DNA from 3 places in the Streptomyces sp. NPDC059785 genome. Region 3 is predicted to be linked to each of the others. Evidence: riboswitches for the same ligand, from Rfam matches in the RefSeq annotation. Region 3 holds a riboswitch; each other region holds the start of a gene.
What was found. A riboswitch is a leader RNA that binds a small molecule or an ion and turns the genes downstream of it on or off. The one in region 3 is predicted to bind cyclic di-AMP.
Positions count from the first base shown of each region.

Region 1: linked by a shared signal. The riboswitch ahead of ACFV6E_RS34990 (NlpC/P60 family protein) and the one ahead of ACFV6E_RS20560 (M23 family metallopeptidase) in region 3 are both predicted to bind cyclic di-AMP.
Region 2: linked by a shared signal. The riboswitch ahead of ACFV6E_RS29200 (transglycosylase SLT domain-containing protein) and the one ahead of ACFV6E_RS20560 (M23 family metallopeptidase) in region 3 are both predicted to bind cyclic di-AMP.

Region 1 is NZ_JBHWHV010000064.1:16,266-22,359, forward strand. Features, by position in the region: gene ACFV6E_RS34980 (M23 family metallopeptidase) at 1-71, shown strand, start outside; gene pcrA (DNA helicase PcrA) at 257-2,743, opposite strand; cyclic di-AMP (ydaO/yuaA leader) riboswitch at 3,067-3,253, shown strand; gene ACFV6E_RS34990 (NlpC/P60 family protein) at 3,261-4,427, shown strand; gene ACFV6E_RS34995 (hypothetical protein) at 4,517-4,870, opposite strand; gene ACFV6E_RS35000 (NlpC/P60 family protein) at 5,306-6,094, shown strand, end outside.
Region 2 is NZ_JBHWHV010000045.1:12,469-18,562, reverse strand. Features, by position in the region: gene ACFV6E_RS29215 (ATP-grasp domain-containing protein) at 1-387, shown strand, start outside; gene ACFV6E_RS29210 (FAD-dependent oxidoreductase) at 490-1,713, shown strand; gene ACFV6E_RS29205 (HAD family hydrolase) at 2,322-3,149, shown strand; gene ACFV6E_RS29200 (transglycosylase SLT domain-containing protein) at 3,172-3,894, opposite strand; cyclic di-AMP (ydaO/yuaA leader) riboswitch at 3,899-4,051, opposite strand; gene ACFV6E_RS29195 (polyprenyl synthetase family protein) at 4,817-5,827, shown strand; gene ACFV6E_RS29190 (hypothetical protein) at 6,005-6,094, opposite strand, start outside.
Region 3 is NZ_JBHWHV010000026.1:20,791-26,884, forward strand. Features, by position in the region: gene ACFV6E_RS20550 (PrsW family intramembrane metalloprotease) at 1-1,257, shown strand, start outside; gene ACFV6E_RS20555 (aldo/keto reductase) at 1,312-2,256, opposite strand; gene ACFV6E_RS20560 (M23 family metallopeptidase) at 2,330-3,370, opposite strand; cyclic di-AMP (ydaO/yuaA leader) riboswitch at 3,382-3,539, opposite strand; gene ACFV6E_RS20565 (PP2C family protein-serine/threonine phosphatase) at 3,840-5,045, opposite strand; tRNA gene ACFV6E_RS20570 (tRNA-Met) at 5,334-5,407, opposite strand; gene ACFV6E_RS20575 (alginate lyase family protein) at 5,525-6,094, opposite strand, start outside.

The sequences.
Region 1 (6,094 bases), on a different contig from region 3:
GCCCGGCCGGCGGTGCGGCGATCGACCCGCTGCCGTGGCTGCGCAGCCACGACCTGGACCCGACGGCGTAACGAGCGTCTTCCGGCGGGGACGGGCCACCGCCGACGCAACGCGACCATTTTTCCGGTGCGGCAGGCAGCCGAGCGCTCTCCGGCGGGGCGGGCAGCCGAGCACCCTCCGGCGCGGGCGGGCCACCGAGCACCCTCCGGCGCGGGCGGGCCACCGACGGCGCCCGCCCCCGCCGTAACTCCCTGGGCTACAGCTTCTCCACCGGTGCGTACCGCAGCAGCAGTCGCTTCGGCTTCGCTTCGCCGAAGTCGACGGTCGCCTCCGCGTTGGCGCCCGTGCCCTTCACCCCGACGACGGTGCCGAGGCCGAACTGGTCGTGCGTGACCCGGTCCCCGACGGTCAGGGAGACGACCGGCTTCTCGGAGACGCCGCGGCGCGTCGCGAACCCGGACGCGCCCGAGGCCGCCGAGCGCGAGCGCGACGAGGACAGCGAGGCCGCGACGCTCGACACCGGTCCGGAGGCCACCGCGCCCATGGATCCCGTGCGCTTCCATTCCAAGTGGGCGTCCGGGATCTCCTCCAGGAAGCGGGACGGCGGGTTGTACGAGGGCTGGCCCCAGGCGCTGCGCATGGACGAGCGCGTCAGGTACAGCCGCTCCCGCGCGCGCGTGATGCCGACGTAGGCGAGGCGCCGCTCCTCCTCCAGTTCCTTCGTCTGGCCGAGCGCGCGCATGTGCGGGAAGACGCCATCCTCCATGCCGGTGAGGAAGACGACCGGGAATTCGAGGCCCTTGGCGGTGTGCAGGGTCATCAGGGTGATGACGCCGTTGCCGTCCTCCTCGTCGGGGATCTGGTCGGAGTCGGCGACGAGCGCGACCCGCTCCAGGAAGTCGGAGAGCGAGCCCGCCTCCTCGTCCTCACCGGACTCCTGCTCGAATTCGAGAGCGACGGCCGCGAGTTCCTGGAGGTTCTCGATGCGGGTCTCGTCCTGCGGGTCGGTGGATGCCTGCAACTCGGCCAGGTAGCCGGTGCGTTCGAGCACGGCCTCCAGGACGGTCGCCGGGCCCGCGCCCGACTCCACGACGGTGCGCAGGTCCTCCATCAGCGTGTTGAACCGCTTCACGGCGTTGGTCGAGCGGGCCGCCATCCCGTACGCCTCGTCGACGCGGCGCAGCGCCTGCGGGAAGCTGATCTTCTCGCGCTGGGAGAGCGCGTCGATCATGGCTTCCGCGCGGTCGCCGATGCCGCGCTTGGGCACGTTCAGGATGCGGCGCAGCGGGACCGAGTCCTCCGGGTTCGACAGCACGCGCAGGTACGCGAGGACGTCGCGGACCTCCTTGCGCTCGTAGAAGCGGACGCCGCCGACGACCTTGTACGGCAGGCCGACGCGGATGAAGACCTCTTCGAAGACACGGGACTGGGCGTTCGTCCGGTAGAAGACGGCGACGTCGCCCGCCTTCGCCTCGCCCGCGTCGGTGAGCCGGTCGATCTCGTCGGCGACGAACTGCGCCTCGTCGTGCTCCGTGTCCGCGACGTAGCCCGTGATGCGCTCGCCCGTGCCCGCGTTGGTCCACAGGTTCTTGGGGCGGCGGCTCTCGTTGCGCTCGATGACCGCGTTCGCGGCGCTCAGGATGGTCTGGGTGGAGCGGTAGTTCTGCTCCAGGAGGATCGTCGTCGCGTCCGGGTAGTCCTCCTCGAACTGGAGGATGTTGCGGATGGTGGCGCCGCGGAAGGCGTAGATCGACTGGTCGGCGTCACCCACGACGCACAGCTCGGCCGGGCCCTCGCCGAGACCGTCGCCGACGCCATCGCCCTCGCCCTCGCCGGAGGGACCGACGAGCTCCCTGACCAGCGCGTACTGCGCGTGGTTGGTGTCCTGGTACTCGTCGACCAGGACGTGGCGGAAGCGGCGGCGGTAGTGCTCGGCGACGTCCGGGAAGGCGCGCAGCAGGTTGACCGTCGTCATGATCAGGTCGTCGAAGTCGAGCGCGTTCGCCTCGCGCAGCCGCGACTGGTAGAGCGCGTACGCCTGGGCGAGGGTCTTCTCGAAACCGTCGGCCGCCTGGCCCGCGAAGTCCTCCTCGTCGATCAGCTCGTTCTTCAGGTTCGAGATCTTGGCGCTGAACGACTTCGGCGGGAAGCGCTTCGGGTCGAGGTCCAGGTCACGGCAGACCAGGGCCATCAGGCGCTTGGAGTCGGCGGCGTCGTAGATCGAGAACGACGAGGTGAAGCCGAGCTTCTTGGACTCGCGGCGCAGGATGCGCACACACGCGCTGTGGAAGGTCATCACCCACATCGCGTTCGCCCGCGGGCCCACGAGCTGCTCCACGCGCTCCTTCATCTCGCCCGCGGCCTTGTTCGTGAACGTGATCGCGAGGATCTGGCCCGGGTGCACATGGCGCTCGCCCAGCAGGTGCGCGATGCGGTGCGTGAGCACGCGCGTCTTGCCGGAACCGGCACCCGCGACGATGAGCAGAGGGGAGCCTGCGTGCACCACGGCCGCGCGCTGGTTCTCGTTCAGCCCGTCCAGGAGCGCGGCCGGGTCCACGTGCGGGCGGGCGGCACCGTCCCGGTAGTACGCGTCCCTGGGCGGCGGCGCGTCGAAGCGCCCGGCGAACAGGTCGTCCGGGATCGGCTCCGGAGCCCCGTCCTCGGGCGGCGGCGGAGGCTCTTCCCCATGGGCCCCGGAGGGCTGGAGGTCCGCCAGGAAGCTGTCGTCAAAGAGGCTGCTCATCGCCATCCGAGTCTAGGCGCCCCCACTGACACCCGGGGCCGCGCAGCAGAACCACCCGGGACCGCGCCGGAAATCGCGTACCTCTCATCGGCTCCGCGCCACCGGCCGGTCACCTTCCGCTACGGGCCCGACCGCGGTCCGTTCCGGACAGCCGTCACCGCCATCACGCCACGGTGAGACGTACGTCACCACCACCGACCGTCCCGCAAAAAGGTCACGAAAATGTATCGGGCATATCGAACATCAACCTTCACAGAAGACACACGAGTTGGCTAGCGTGCTGCGCAGGCCGCCCGACCCCCACCGGCGAACGTCGCCGGGCCGTGCGGCCTCCGCCGAGTCCGGTGCGCCCCCGCGGCAGCCGGAGCCGGGGACCCAACCGACCTTGGGGTGAATCGGTGCCGCCAACCAGTGGGCAGCCACTGGACACGCGCGCACCGTAGGGCAACCCTTCCGAACCACCCGCCCGAACCCGACAGCTAACCCGGTAGGCGGATCACGGAAGGAGTCGCCTCCCTTGGCGTCGCACCGCAAATGGCGTCCCGCCGCTACGCGCCTTGCGGGTCTCAGGACCCCCACCCTCGCCACCGCCGCCCTCACCTCCGTGGCCCTGCTCTCGCAGACGGCGAACGCCGCGCCGGCCGAGCCGAAGCCGAGCATGGAGGAGGTGCAGAAGAAGGTCGACGACCTCTACCACCAGGCCGAGACCGCCACCGAGAAGTACAACGCCACGCGCGAGCAGACCGCCAAACAGCGCAAGCGCGTCGACACCCTCCTCGACGATGTGGCCAAGCGCACCGAAAAACTCAACGACGCGCGCGAGGAGCTCGGTTCCTTCGCCGCGGCCCAGTACCGCACCGGCGCCGCCGCGCCCGACACGGCGACCCTCCTGCTGGCCGACAACCCGCAGGACTACTTCGACCAGACCCAGCTGATGAGCCGGCTCACCAGCCGCCAGAAGCAGGCCGTCGACGACTACGTCACCGAGCAGGCCGCGACCACGAAGAAGCGGCAGGAGGCGTCGGAGAGCCTGGAGACGCTCACCTCGTCGCAGAAGACGCTGAAGACGTCCAAGGCGGAGGTACAGCAGAAGCTCGCCGACGCCCGCGAGCTGCTGTCCAAGCTGACCGCCGAGGAGAAGGCACGGCTGAAGGCGATCGAGGAGAAGAAGCAGCAGGAGGCCCAGCGCAAGGCCGAGGAGCTGGCCCGGCAGCAGGCCGCGGAGGAGAAGAAGCGCCAGGAGGCCGAACAGAGCCAGGGCTCGAGCTCGTCGGGCAGCACCTCCACAGGTTCCTCGACCGGCTCGTCTGCGGGTTCCTCGTCCAGTACGAAGGCGGCCAAGGCCATCGCCTTCGCGCGCGCCCAGATCGGCAAGCCGTACGTCTGGGGCGCGACCGGGCCCGACTCCTACGACTGCTCAGGGCTGACGCAGGCCGCCTGGAAGGCCGCCGGTGTCAGCCTGCCGCGTACCACGTACGACCAGGTGAACGCGGGAACCACGGTCTCGCTCTCCGCCGCGCAGCCCGGTGACCTGATCTTCTTCTACGACGACATCAGTCACGTGGGCGTGTACATCGGCAACGGCATGATGATCCACGCCCCGAAGCCGGGCGCATACGTCCGTGAGGAGTCGATCTACTACGCGGGTGAGTCGATCATCCACAGCGTGGTGCGGCCGGCCTGAGCCGGACCGGAAACGTTGAAGGGGGTCTACGCACGCGTAGACCCCCTTTTAGTGGACCCCCTTCTACGGGAAGGCCCGTTCAGGCCCGCTCAGGTCCAGAGGACGGCGATGAAGATGTTCGCCATGGTCAGCAGGCCGACCGCGGCGAAGGCACCCTTGTCCACCTTCTCCTCGTCGCGCTTCACATAGACGAGCCCGAGGATCACGATCAGCAGGGCGAGCTTCACGCCGATCTTGATGTTGTTGACGGTGTTGTCGTCGGCCTGATTGAGGCCGACCAGCACGATGCCCGTGACCAGCATGGTGAGCGCGCCGTGCAGCATCCCGGGGACGAACCGGGCCGTGCCCTGGCCCATCGCTTTCATCTGGGTGAGGAAGCCGCCGAGCAGCGCGGCGATCCCGATGATGTGCAGGCCGACGAAGAGATGGATGAGTACGTCCATGGTCCGGAGCCTATTCCTGCCCACGGGCGGCTCCGGTCACCGGGCCTGGCGTGACGACCGAGGCGCAGGGCTCTCTCTGCGCGGCGGCTGAGGTCGGCCCGCCGTAGCAGCCCGGCGCTCCCCGTCCCCCGGGATCCGCCGCATCGGTCAGCAAACCGGTTCGAATCGACGGCTCCGGTACGGCGGGACGGACACTCACGGTCACCCGGTGATCCACTGCCGTCATTTCCGTACATGGCGTCTCCGTGCCCTCGTTCCCCGGCTTAGCGTCCTCCCCCAGGTGACCGGCTCTCCACCGCCGCCCGGGCCAGGGGCGGCCGCCGGTCGCCGCCGAGAAGGTCCGGTGGCGGCTCGCTCCCCTGTGCGGGGCCGCCACCGGACGGGTCGCCGCAGACCGCCCCGCGCGGGCGGCCGTACGGAAGGATGTGGGCCCTCGTGGCAGCGCACCGCAAGCCCAGACAGCGCTCGCTCCGCGGCCCCACGGCCCGCACCGCGGCCACGGTCGCCCTCGCCGGCGCGGCGACCGCGGCGACGACCGCGACGGGCCTCGACGGCACGGCGCACGCCGATCCGCAGCTCTCCTTGTCCGAGGTCAAGGCAGAGGTGGACAAGTTGTACGAGGAGGCGGAGGTCGCCACCGAGAAGTACAACGGCGCCGAGGAGAAGGCCGGGGCGGCGGAGCGGCGGCTGAACGACCTGCGGGACGAGGCGGCGCGCAGGGCGGACCGGTACAACGCGGCCCGGGAGGCGCTCGGCGCCCTCGCCGCGGCCCAGTACCGCAGCGGAGGGGCCGCCCCCGCGATGCAACTGGCGCTGTCGGACGATCCCGAACGGTATCTGGAGGGCGCCGCGTTCGCCGAGCGCGCGGGCGACCGCCAGGCGTCGGCCGTCGGCCGGGCGCGGACGCAGTTGCGGGAGCTGGAGCGGCTGCGTGGCGCCGCCCGGGTGGAGCTCACCACCCTCAAGTCCCGCCAGACGGAACTGAACCGCCACAAGAACACGATCACCGGGAAGCTCGGCGAGGCCCGGCGGCTGCTGTCCCGGCTCACCGCCGAACAGCGCGCACGCCTCGCGGCGGACGAGGGCGGCAGTGGCGGGGAGGGCGGGGAGCGCTCGTCCCGCACGGATGCGGGGCGTCCGGGCGCCGGCCCGCCCGCGTCCGGATCGGGCCCGGCAGCGGGCCCGGCAGCAGGCTCGCCGACGGGCTCAGCAGCTGGCCAGCCC
Region 2 (6,094 bases), on a different contig from region 3:
GACGGGCAGTACAAGCTGCTCGACTTCAATCCGCGCATGGGGGCGCAGTTCCGGCTCTTCGAGAGTGAGTCGGGGGTCGATGTCGTCCGTGCGATGCATCTGGACCTGACCGGGCGCGCCGTTCCGGAGGGGGAACAGCGCGTCGGTCGCCGTTACGTCGTGGAGAACATCGACCTGCCCGCCCTGCTCGCCTACCGGCGCAGTGGTTACACGACCCCGCACGCTCCGGCCCGCGCCAGTGGTACGGAGCTGGCCTGGTTCGCGCGTGACGATCTGCGGCCGTTCTTCACGATGCTCGTGCGGCTTGTGCGGCCGGGGGTCAGGCATCTCTTTCAGCTGTGGCGGATGTGGCGGATCGGTCGACGGGCGGACCGGTCCACGGGGTGAGGGCACGGGTGAGGACACGGGGGCAACGGCTCGTAAGTGACGTCCGGGGAAGGGGCGTCCGGAAGTGACGTCCTGGGGAGGGCGTCCTGAGGAGGGGGCTTCGTGAAAGGACCCGTAGCAGTCATCGGTGCCGGGCCGTTCGGCCTGTCCACCGCAGCGCATCTGCGGGCGCGCGGCATTCCGGTGCGCGTCTTCGGCGAGACCATGGTGAGCTGGCGCGAGCACATGCCCGAGGGGATGCTGCTCAAGTCGACGCCCGCCGCGTCCAGCATCGACGCGCCGCAGCCGGGGCACACCCTCGTCGACTACTGCGACGCGGCGGGGTTACCCCGGCTCGTCGCCGACGAGGACATCATTCCGGTGGAGACGTTCATCGGGTACGGGGAGTGGTTCCAGCAGGAGCTCGTGCCCGGGGTGGAGCGGGTGCGGGTCGTCTCCGTGGATCGTGGGGGAGGGGACGGCAGCGGAGGCGGGGGCCAAGGGTTCGCGTTGAAGCTGGACTCCGGGGAGCTGTTCACCGCGCGGGCCGTCGTGGTCGCGACCGGGTTGTCCGGGCTCGACCATCTGCCCGCGGAGCTGCGGGGCGCCGCGGTCGACGGGCCCAGTCCGACGGGGCCCGTCTCGCACAGCTCCCAGCATCATGATCTGCGCCGGTTCGCCGGGCAGGAGCTCATCGTCGTTGGGGCGGGGCAGTCCGCCCTGGAGACCGCGGTGCTCGCGGCGGAGGCCGGGGCGCGGGTGCGGGTCGTTTCCCGGGGGCGGGGTGCGGTCGCCTTCGGCGCGCCGCCCTGGGAGCAGTCGCGGCTGCGGCCCGAGTCGCCCTTCGGGCGTGCGTGGTCGCTGTACGCGCTCAGTTACTACCCGCACCCGTACCGGTATCTGCCGCCGCAGACCCGGCACTTCCTGGTGCGCCGGATTCTCGGGCCGCTCGGGGCGTGGTGGCTGCGGGAGCGGTTCGAGGGGAGAGTCGGGGTGCGCGAGGTCGAGCGGATCGCCGGGGCGGGGGTCGTGGGGGGTCGTCCGGTGCTCGCCGTCCGTACGTACGGTGGCCGGGAGGAGGAGCTGTCCGCCGATCACGTCATCGCGGCGACCGGCTACCGGGTCGACATCGCGGCGATGGACTTCCTCGGGCACGAGTTGCGGACGCGGCTCGCGGTGAGCCGGGGGACGCCCAAACTCGGTGCCGGGTACCGGTCTTCCGTGCCGGGGCTGTACTTCACGGGGTTGCCGGCGGCGGCTTCTTACGGGCCTGTGATGCGGTTCGTGTGCGGTACCGAGTTCGCCTCGCGGCGGCTGGTGCGGCATCTGGTGCGGGTGCACGGCTGAGCCGGGCGTCTGACGGGCGCGTGCCCGTATGACGTGGGTCGGGGCTGCTGTGCCGGTGCTTCCGTCTGTCGCTTGTGGGTTGGGGCTGCTGTGCCGGTGCTTCCGCCTGTCGCTTGTGGGTCGGGGCTGCTGTGCCGGTGCTTCCGTCTGCCGCTTGTGGGTCGGGGCTGCTGTGCCGGTGCTTCCGTCTGTCGCTTGTGGGTCGGGGCTGCTGTGCCGGTGCTTCCGTCTGTCGCTTGTGGGTCGGGGCTGCTGTGCCGGTGCTTCCGCCTGTCGCTTGCGGGTCGGGGCTGCCGTGCCGGTGCTTCCGCCTGTCGCTTGCGAGGTCGCCCGGCCTCGTGAGAAAGGTGCCCTGTCGGTACGACCACGCAATCGACGGGCATTTGATGTACCGGCACGGCCCCTCCCGTGCGTACGCGACCGCGGGTGCTCGGTGGCCGGGGGCGTGCGTCCGGTTGTGTTCTACGTACCGGGTACGGCTGCCGATGCGGTACTTACGACACAACCGGCTTCCGCTGCGGGATGTGTCTCCTGTTGCTGTCGGGATACGGGACGTCGTCCGGTTCCCGCCGGGGCGTTGAGGTCCTTCGATCCGTATTCTTCGGATCATGGCCGCTCCCCTTGCATATTCACTCATCGCCACCGACCTGGACGGGACGCTGCTGCGCGGCGACGACACGCTCTCCGATCGGTCGCGGGCCGCGTTGGCGAGAGTGGCCGGGGCGGGTGCCCGGCATCTGGTGGTGACGGGCCGTCCGGCGCCGAGGGTGCGGCCGCTGCTCGAGGATCTCGGCTGCGAGGGGCTCGCGGTGTGCGGGCAGGGCGCGCAGTTGTACGACGCCGGCGCGCGCCGTCTGCTGTGGTCGGTGACCCTGGACCGGGAGCTTGCGGAGACCGCGCTCGGCAAGATCGAGGCGGAGGTCGGGCAGGTCTTCGCGGCCGTCGACCAGGACGGTGTGGACGGGCTCACGCTCATCGAGCCCGGTTATCTGATGCCGCATCCGACGCTGCCCGCGGTGCGGGTGCCGCGGCGTGACGATCTGTGGGCCGAGCCGATCAGCAAGGTGCTGCTGCGGCATCCCTCGCTGTCCGACGACGAGTTGGCCGCGGTGGCCCGGATGACGGTGGGTTCGCTGGCGACCGTCACCATGTCGGGGCCCGGCACCGTCGAACTCCAGCCATGTGGCGTGACCAAGGCGACCGGTCTCGCGCTGGCCGCCCGACACCTCGGTCTGTCGCCGTCCGCCACGATCGCCTTCGGTGACATGCCCAACGACATCCCGATGTTCGACTGGGCCGCCCACGGCGTCGCCATGGCCAATGCCCATCCCGAGCTCAGAGCCGTCGCCGACGAGATCACCCTGTCGAACGAGGAGGACGGCATCGCCGTCGTCCTGGAGCGGTTGTTCCCCGGCGGGCGCGACCCGTTGCAGTAGGCCGCGCCCGCCGGGGGGTCTGTCAGTAGGCGCCGAAGACGTTGTCGATGGAGCCGTACTTGGCGGCGGCGTAGTTGCAGGCCGCCGTGATGTTCGCGACCGGGTCGTACGGGTCCGTCGCCGTGCCTTCCACGTGGTACGCGTTGAAGGTGGGGTCGATGACCTGGAGCAGACCCTTGGACGGCGTGCCGGCGACGGCGTTGCTGTCCCAGTTGTTGATGGCCTGCGGGTTGCCCGACGACTCGCGGATGATGTTGCGGTAGATGCCGTCGTAGCTGCCCGGGATGCCCTTCTGGGCCATGATGTCCAGGGCTTCCCGGATCCAGCCGTCCAGGTTGTCCGTGTACGTCTTGGCGCCGGCCGTCGTGGTCGTCGTCGTGGAGGCCGTGGTCGCCTTGGTCGCGGCTTCCGTGGTCGTCTTGACGGTCTTCGTGCCCACCGTCAGTTCCAGGCCCGGCTTGATCGCCGACGGGTTGCTGCCGATGACCGCGCGGTTGGCCTCGTACAGGTCCTTCCAGCCGCCGCTGGTGTGCTCGCGGGCGATCTTGGACAGGGTGTCGCCCTCCGCCACCTTGTAGGTGACGAGCTGGACCTGCGGGGTGGTGGTCTTCGCCGGCTCCGCGGCCTGGGCCCCCGTCGCGCCCACGATCGGGAGTGCGATCGCGGCCGAGCCGGTGCCGGCGGCGATGATCCCGCGGGTCAGGAGGTTGAGTCTGGTGCGGCGGTGCTTGCCTCGTGCGGTCATGGCGCATTCCTCTCCGGCGCCTGCGAGGTGAGCTGTCGGGTTCGGACTGGAGATGTCCGGCCGCATTCGTGCGACTTGACCCCTAGCCGTCCCGGATGTCCGGGGCGGCGACTTACCTGGGTCCCCCGCTCCTGCCGTGGATGAGTGGTCGGGTCTCCGGGCGGCGGCAGGATTCGGCGGTCCGCTCGGATCGACGAGAACGTATGCGACTGCACATGCCCGAAACAAGACCCGATCTCCCCTCTCGGGGTTTTTGACCTTGACGAAGGAGGGGGTGATTCGCCCTATTCGACTGGAATGATTTGCTCAACTTGCCTTTTGTGAAAGGCGGGAACGCGGGGACGGGTTTAGGGGGCGACGCGTTGCCCGGGGTGACTCATTTCACGCGTTGATGGGTGAGTAATGCCGCAATGAGGGTAAGTCGGGCATTTTGGTTCGGGCGAAGAGTTTGCGGGGGGTGGAGTGAAACCGGATACGGCGTTAACTCGTCGTTCGGGTATGCGATTTGAGTCGGGGGGCGGGCGGCTCCGGTCCCGGTCGGGGTCGGGGCGCGCCGACGGGGTGGGGTGAGGGGGAGCGGGGGCGGAGCGGTGATGATCAAGGGGCAGCGAGTGGGCGGGGAGGGTGAGGGTTGTGCAGAAGGTGGCCAGGGGGGCGGGGATCCGTCCTGGTGAATCGGTGCATGTCGGGGCGAAGTCGCAGATCAAGGGCATACCGGTCGTGATCCACTACTGGCCGGACGGGACTGCGCCTTCCGGCCGGGGGGAAGTGGGGTACGGGGGCGGGTGGGCGCTCGCGGTGATCGAAACGTGACCGGATACGCTGACTTGAGTGATGGCAGCGACACATCGACAAACCGTGTCATCGACCGAATGATCGACCGAGTTCGCCATGTGATCGTCAGCAGACAGGAGAACCTCTCGTGACCGTCGTCGGGCCGTTCGGGCTGAGCGTGCGGGACCAGGCTCTCGAAGCCGATGTCCAGGCCGGATTGGCGGCTGTCGAGGAAGGTTTGCTCGAAGCCACCAAGAGCGGGGTCCCCTTCATCACCGAGGCCGCCCAGCACCTCGTGCGCGCGGGCGGCAAGCGGTTCCGGCCGCTGCTCGTGATGCTCGCGGCGCAGTTCGGCGACCCGTACGCGCCGGGTGTCGTGCCCTCGGCCGTGGTGGTCGAGCTGACCCATCTCGCCACGCTGTACCACGACGACGTGATGGACGAGGCGGACGTGCGGCGCGGGGTGCCCAGCGCCAATGCCCGCTGGGACAACTCGATCGCCGTCCTCACCGGCGACTTCCTCTTCGCCCGCGCCTCGCACATCCTGGCCGACCTCGGTCCTGAGGCCGTCCGGGTCCAGGCCGAGGCCTTCGAACGGCTGGTCACCGGGCAGATCCTGGAGACCGCGGGACCGCGTGACGAGCGCGACCCCATCGACCACTACCTCGACGTGCTCGGCGGCAAGACCGGCTCCCTCGTCGCCGTCGCCTGCCGGTTCGGCGCGATGATGTCCGGCGCCGACGAGACCGTCGTCGACGTGCTCACGCAGTACGGCGAGCGCCTCGGGGTCGCCTTCCAGCTCGTCGACGACGTGCTGGACATCGCCTCCGACTCGCACGAGTCCGGCAAGACGCCGGGGACCGACCTGCGCGAAGGCATCCCCACCATGCCGGTGCTGCGGCTGCGCGAGCGCGTGGAGCGGCTCGGGCTTCCCGAGGACATCGCGCTGAGCGAGCTGCTCGACTCCGACCTCGCCGACGACGCCCGGCACGCCGAGGCCCTCGCCCGGCTGCGGGTCCACCCCGCGCTGGAGCAGGCCCGCCGGGACGCCGTGCGCTACGCGGAGGAGGCCCGGGCCACCCTCGTACCGCTCCCGGAGTGCGACGCCAAGGCGGCGCTGGTGGATCTTTGCGACGCGGTGGTGCACCGGGCCGGCTGAGCCGGGGCTCGAGGGGCGCGCTGTGGTGCAGGTCACATGCCTGGACTGAGTCCAAGGTGAGATCCGTTCCGTATTGCCGTACAGAAGCTGACGCAGGGGGCGTCGGCCGGGATACGGGGAGAAATCGGAATGAAGCGATCCGAGGGTGTCGGTGATGTGAGGCGGCGCAGGAGGCTCTTACCGGTCGGCTTGACCGCTGTCGCCGCCGCCGGTGTCGTCGCCACCGCCGCCGTTCTTCCGGGCGCCGCCGGGGGTGGCGGTCAGCAT
Region 3 (6,094 bases):
GGGCTCGTCATCCTGGCCCTGGTGCGGCAGCAGACCGGCACCCAGGGCTTCCTGGTGGGGCTCGGCCTCGCCGTGCTGCCCGTGCCGCTGCTGACAGCCGCGTTCCGCTGGCTGGACCGGGTGGAGCCGGGCCCCTGGCGGAACCTGCTGTTCGCGTTCGCCTGGGGCGCCTGCGCGGCGGCGCTGATAGCGATCGTCGCCAACAGCTTCGCGACCCGCTGGATAGCCACCGCCACCGCCGATCCGTCCAGCGCGGACACCCTCGGCGCGACGGTGATAGCGCCCGTCGTGGAGGAGTCCGCCAAGGCCGCGGCGGTCCTGCTGGTCTTCCTGTTCCGCAGACGGGACTTCACCGGGATCGTCGACGGCGTCGTGATAGCCGGGGTGACCGCCACCGGCTTCGCCTTCACCGAGAACATCCTCTACCTCGGCACCGCCTTCGGCACCGACCAGCTCAGCGGGGAGAGCGGACTCGCCTCGGTGACCGCCGCGACGTTCTTCGTGCGGGTGGTGATGTCGCCCTTCGCGCACCCGCTCTTCACCGTCCTGACCGGCATCGGCTTCGGCGTCGCGGCCCTGTCGGCGGAGCGCCAGCATCTGCGGCGGGTGTTCCTGCCGCTGTCCGGACTGCTCCTGGCGATGGGCATGCACGCCGTGTGGAACGGCTCGTCGTCCTTCGGCGAGTACGGGTTCTTCGCCGTCTACGCCGCGTTCATGGTGCCCGCGTTCGGGCTGCTCACCTGGCTCGTCATCTGGACCCGGCAGCGGGAGCTGCGCACGGTGCGCGCGGAGCTGCCCGCGTACGCCGCGGCCGGCTGGCTGGCCGCGCCCGAGCCGTTCGTACTCGGCTCGATGCGGGCGCGGCGGATGGCCCGCGACTACGCGGCGCACCACTTTGGCCGGGCCGCCGCCCGCTCCGTCGCCCAGTACGAGGCGTACGCGACGTCACTGGCGTTCCTCAGGCACCGGGGCCGCCTCGGCCGCGCGGGCGCCGACTTCGCCGTACGGGAGCGGGAGCTGCTGCACGAGCTGTGGCGGCGCCAGGAGGTCGCCCGGCCCGCGCTCGCCTACGCGGCCCGGTCGGCGGCTCCCGCGCCCGCCCCGCCGCCGTGGCCCGTGTACATGCCGGTCTACGGAACGCCGAATTACGGAAGCCCGGGGTACGGAACGCCGGGGTACGGACGCCCGCACCCCGGCCCGGCGGCGCCCCCTCCGGCGTACGGCCCCGGGCCCGCGTACAACCCGTACCGCTCGTGACGGCCGGGCGGTACGGGGGTTCCCGTACCGCTGCTCAGGGGCGCCCCAAGGGGCTCAGGCCGACGCCTCCGTCAGCTTCGCCAGCTCCGCGTCGGTGAGTTCCAGGTCCGCCACCGCGAGCAGGGCGGGGAGCTGCTCGACCGTGCGGGCCGAGGCGATGGGCGCGGCCACCGTCGGGCGGGCGGCGAGCCAGGCCAGGGCGACGGTCGCGTGGGCCGCCCCGCGCGCCCCGGCGATCTCGTCGAGCGCCGCGAGGACGCGGGTGCCCCGCTCGGTCTCCAGGTGCTTGCCCGCGCCCGCGGCCCGCGCCGAGTCGACGTCGGTGCCGGGGCGGTACTTGCCGGTCAGGAAGCCGGCGGCCAGCGCGTAGTACGGGACGGCGGCGAGCCCCGAGCGGGAGGCGACCTCCTGGAGCGGGCCCTCGTAGGTGTCGCGCGAGACGAGGTTGTAGTGCGGCTGGAGGGCGACGTAGCGGGCCAGGCCCTCGCGGTCGGAGAACTCCAGGGACTCGCGCAGCCGCTCGGGCGAGATGTTGGACGCCGCGATCTGCCGTACCTTGCCGGCCCTGACCAGCTCGTCGAGCGTGCCGATGATGTCCTCGACGGGGACCGCCGGGTCGTCGTAGTGGGTGTAGTAGAGGTCGATGTAGTCCGTGCCCAGGCGGCGCAGCGAGGCATCGGCCGCTGCCCTGATGTTGGCGGGGGCCAGGCCCTTGTAGTCGGGGTGCGCGCCGACCTTGGTGGCCAGGACGACGTCGGAGCGGTTGCCGCGCGCGGCCAGCCACTTGCCGATGACCGTCTCGGAGACACCGCCGCCGTTGCCCGGCACCCACGAGGAGTAGGTGTCGGCGGTGTCCACGAAGTTGCCGCCCGCGGCCGTGTAGGCGTCGAGGACGGCGAACGACTGCGTTTCGTCGGCGGTCCAGCCGAAGACGTTGCCGCCGAGGGAGAGCGGGAAGACCTTGAGGTCGGACGAGCCCAGCTTGCGAAGAGAAGTCATGCCTGTGGTCAACGTACGACGCTGAACCACGTATTCCGGACGTTCGGCCCTGTACTCCGGACGTTCGGCCCTCTTACGGGTTGAGGCCCTTGCTCTGCAACCACGCCATCGGGTCGATGCCGGTGGCGGCGCCGCCGGGGTGGACCTCCAGGTGCAGGTGCGCGCCGGTCACGTTGCCGGTGGCGCCCACGCGGCCGATGACGTCGCCGGTGTTCACCTTCTGGCCGACGCTGACGCTGATCGAGGACTGGTGGCAGAACCAGAGCTCGGTGCCGTCGTCCAGGGTCAGGATCGTGCGGTAGCCGTAGGAGCCGGCCCAGCCCGCCTCCGTGATGGTCCCGGAGTGGATCGCCTTGATGAGGGTGCCGGTGGGCGCGGCGAAGTCCAGCCCGGTGTGGTAGCCGGAGGACCACAGGGAACCGGCCTGCCCGAAGGTGGAGGTGATCGTGTACGAGGAGGTCGGCAGCGTGTACTGCTTGGCCAGCTTCGCCAGACGCTCGGCCTCGGCCTTCTTCTCGGCCTCCTCCTTCGCCTTCTTCTTGGCGGCGGCTTCCTTCTTCTCGGCCTCGTCCTGGGTCTTGGCCGCGGCCTTGACGGCCTTCTGCGCGGCGGCCTCGGCGGCGGCCTGGGTGGCGGCGTTGTCCACCTGGTCCTGCTGCGACTCGGCCTGCTGCATGATGCGGGCGCGCAGCGCCTCGCCCGCGCCGGTGCTGCCCTGCGCGGAGTCCGCGTTGGTCAGGCCGACGTTGCTGAGCGGTGTCGTGGAGCCCTGGTCGGCGTCGGAATCGCCGTCCGACATCAGGGACTTGGCGGAGTCGGTGACCGAGCCCAGGTCGGGCATCGAGATGGAGACCGGCGTCTTGCCGGGCGCCGCGGTGGCCATGCCGCCCGCACCCACGGCGGCGATGACGCCCACGCCGAGGACGGTGGAGCTGCGGGCGAGTCCCCCGCCGCGCTGCTTGGCGACGCGGTGCCGGCCGCGGACGGGACGGACGGATTCCGCGGTGGGATTCCACTCGTCCCAGGTGCCCTCCCCGGCGCCGTAGCCGAAGGTGTCGCTCTGCTTCTCGGACGGCGCGAACGAGGTGGACTGGGCAGGCCGGTTTGACGCCACGTGGGCGTGCTCCTTTCCTTCCTTCTCGCCTACCGGGTTAGCTGACGGGTTCGGAGCAGGAAGGTCTCCTACGCGCGTTGATCACGGCCTGATTCACCGTGGCAAACGCCCGATTCACCCCAAGTTGGTGGTTCCCCGGTTCCCTCGCGGGATTCGGCACGTGCGCACGGAGCCGCCTCTTGTGACGGCTGGGACGACCGCGCTGCGTTATCGAACGTTAATAGACCCGGGCTGGGTATTCCAAGCCGTTCGGACTGATCATTAACGTTTTCGCCACGGACTTAGGGGTCAGCCGCGGTGAAATCCGGGCGAGTTGACCACGATTCGTAAACTCGCATTCAGTTGATGGTTCGTCACTTGTTACCTCTCGGGCGTCGCTCGATCACGGCTGGTGACGGCCGCACCTCTGTGACGGAACCGGACGGCGGTCACCGGCCACGGCGTACGAGGGCAGGGCGGTGTACGGCGGTCACGGGCGGCGTACGGCGAGCAGTGCCAGGTCGTCCGTCGTCCCGCCGCCGGTGTGCCGGCGCACGTCCCGGGTGAGGGTGTCGAGGAGCGCGTCGGGCCCGGGGAAGACCCGGCCGGCCAGGCGCGCCGCCGGATCGTAGAACTCGCCCTGCTTGTCGCGGGCCTCGGACAGACCGTCAGTGTAGAAGAGCAGCGTCGACCCGCACGGGAACGGCGTCTGCTCGGCGCGGTCGGGCCAGCTCCCCAGCTCGCCCATCCCGAGCGGCAGGGCGGGCTCGCTCGCCGCCAGCACCAGCAGGGCGCCGCCGGAGTCGAGGAGCAGGGGCGGCGGGTGGCCGCGGTTGACGACGCGGACGACGCCCTCGCCGTGCGGGATCTCGGCGAGCACGGCCGTGGTGAACCCCTCGAAGGCGTCGAGCCCTTCGCGCCGGGTGCCCTCGCGCGCCAGGGACCGCTCCAGACGCTGGGCCACCGCCTCGAGCGACGCCTCCTGCTGGGCCGCCTCCCGGAAGGCCCCGATGACGACGGCGACGGCCGCCACCGCGCCCATCCCCTTGCCCCGCACGTCCCCGACGAGCAGCCGTACGCCGTGCGGGGTGTCCTGCACCGCGTACAGGTCGCCGCCGATGAACGCGTCCGCCTGCGCGGCCTCGTACCGGGCCGCGATGTCGAGTCCGCCGATCCGGTCGTCCGGGCGGGGCAGCACGGCGCGCTGGGCGGCCTCCGCGATCTCCTTGGCGGAGGCGAGCTGCTGGTCGCTGCGCCGGACCAGGAGGTTGATGAGGACGGCCAGGACGGCGACGGTCGCGACGGTGGCCGCCTCGGTGACCGCGTCGGCGTCCATGACGATGCCGAGCCCGATGTGCACGGTGACGACGGCGATCACCGACATGATCCCGGTGACGACCGTGGAGCGCAGCGAGAACAGCGGCGCCGCGACGAGGGGGGCCGCGGTGAAGAAGGGCGCCGCGGTGAACTCCGCCGGGGTGAGGCAGTCGTAGACCACCCCGACCGCGATCAGCAGCACGGGCAGCATCCGCACGAAGGCGCGCGCGTAGGAGTACCGCCGGCTGCCGGACGGCTCGGCGCGACCGGGCGACGGCCCGTCCCCGAGACCGGGGTCGGGCACGGGGTCACCGGGCAGCCGGCCCCCGGCCCGCTCGGACAGCCGGCTCCCGGCCTGCTCATCCGGCCGGAAGGCCACGCGGTCGTCCGGCAGAGGACCCGCACGGCCGCCGGTCCGCGGGCGGGGCCCGTCGTCGCCGCCCGCAGGCCCCCGGTCGCCTCCGGGAACCCCGTCTCCGGTTCCGCCGGTCGGTTCCGTCGGCCGTTGCCCGCCTTCTCGCTGCCCCACCCGTCCAGGCTTCCCGGAGCGCGGACGGGCGGCGACCGCTGTGGGCCGACCGGATGACACGGGCGCCGCGGGGCCAAGGTCGTGGAACGCACCGAGGGCCGGAACTCGATCTCTCGAGTTCCGGCCCTCGGCCTTCAGTAGCGGGGACAGGATTTGAACCTGCGACCTCTGGGTTATGAGCCCAGCGAGCTACCGAGCTGCTCCACCCCGCGTCGGTGAAACCAGTGTACGTCATCCGCAGGGCCGGGGCACACGCGTATCCACCGCGCCCCCTCCTGCCGCCGCCTCACCCGTCCGCGGCCGCCGTTCCACCCGCCCGCGGACGCGGCTCAGGCGGCGGGGTTGCCCGCGTGCGTGAGCGTCTCCCAGGCGACGAAGAGATCGTCCGTCCCGGCGGGCCGGGTGCGCTCGGCGTACGTGCGGGCGGCGGGGACGCGGTCGCCGAGGCGGCCCTCCAGGTGGTTCAGGGCGACCTCCAGGTCGGGCCCCATGTTCCGGTCGATCCGGCCGCCGCACAGCCAGCGGGGCGCGGGCTCGCCCGACTGGTAGCGGGCGTGGAAGGACACCGCCGCGCGCAGCCGGTCCTCGACCTCGCGGTAGAGGTCGACGCCCTGGTGCCAGGCGGTCTCGGCGATGTGCGCCGTGGCGGCGAGGGCGTATCCCACGTGCTTGAAGTTGCGGCAGGTCTCCTGGGCGACCCCGTCCTCGTAGCGCCGCTGGCCGAACCAGTAGGTGGTCATCTTCTGCGGGGTGTCGACCGTGCTGCCCGCCGGGGTGACCGGTTCCTTGCCGTCCTTGCGCAGGTAGAAGTAGGCGGGCACGCGCTCGCGGAAGCGTTTCAGCGCGTGGTCGAAGGCCTGCTGGTCGTCGAGGAAGACGGCCATGCCGATGGCGGCGTC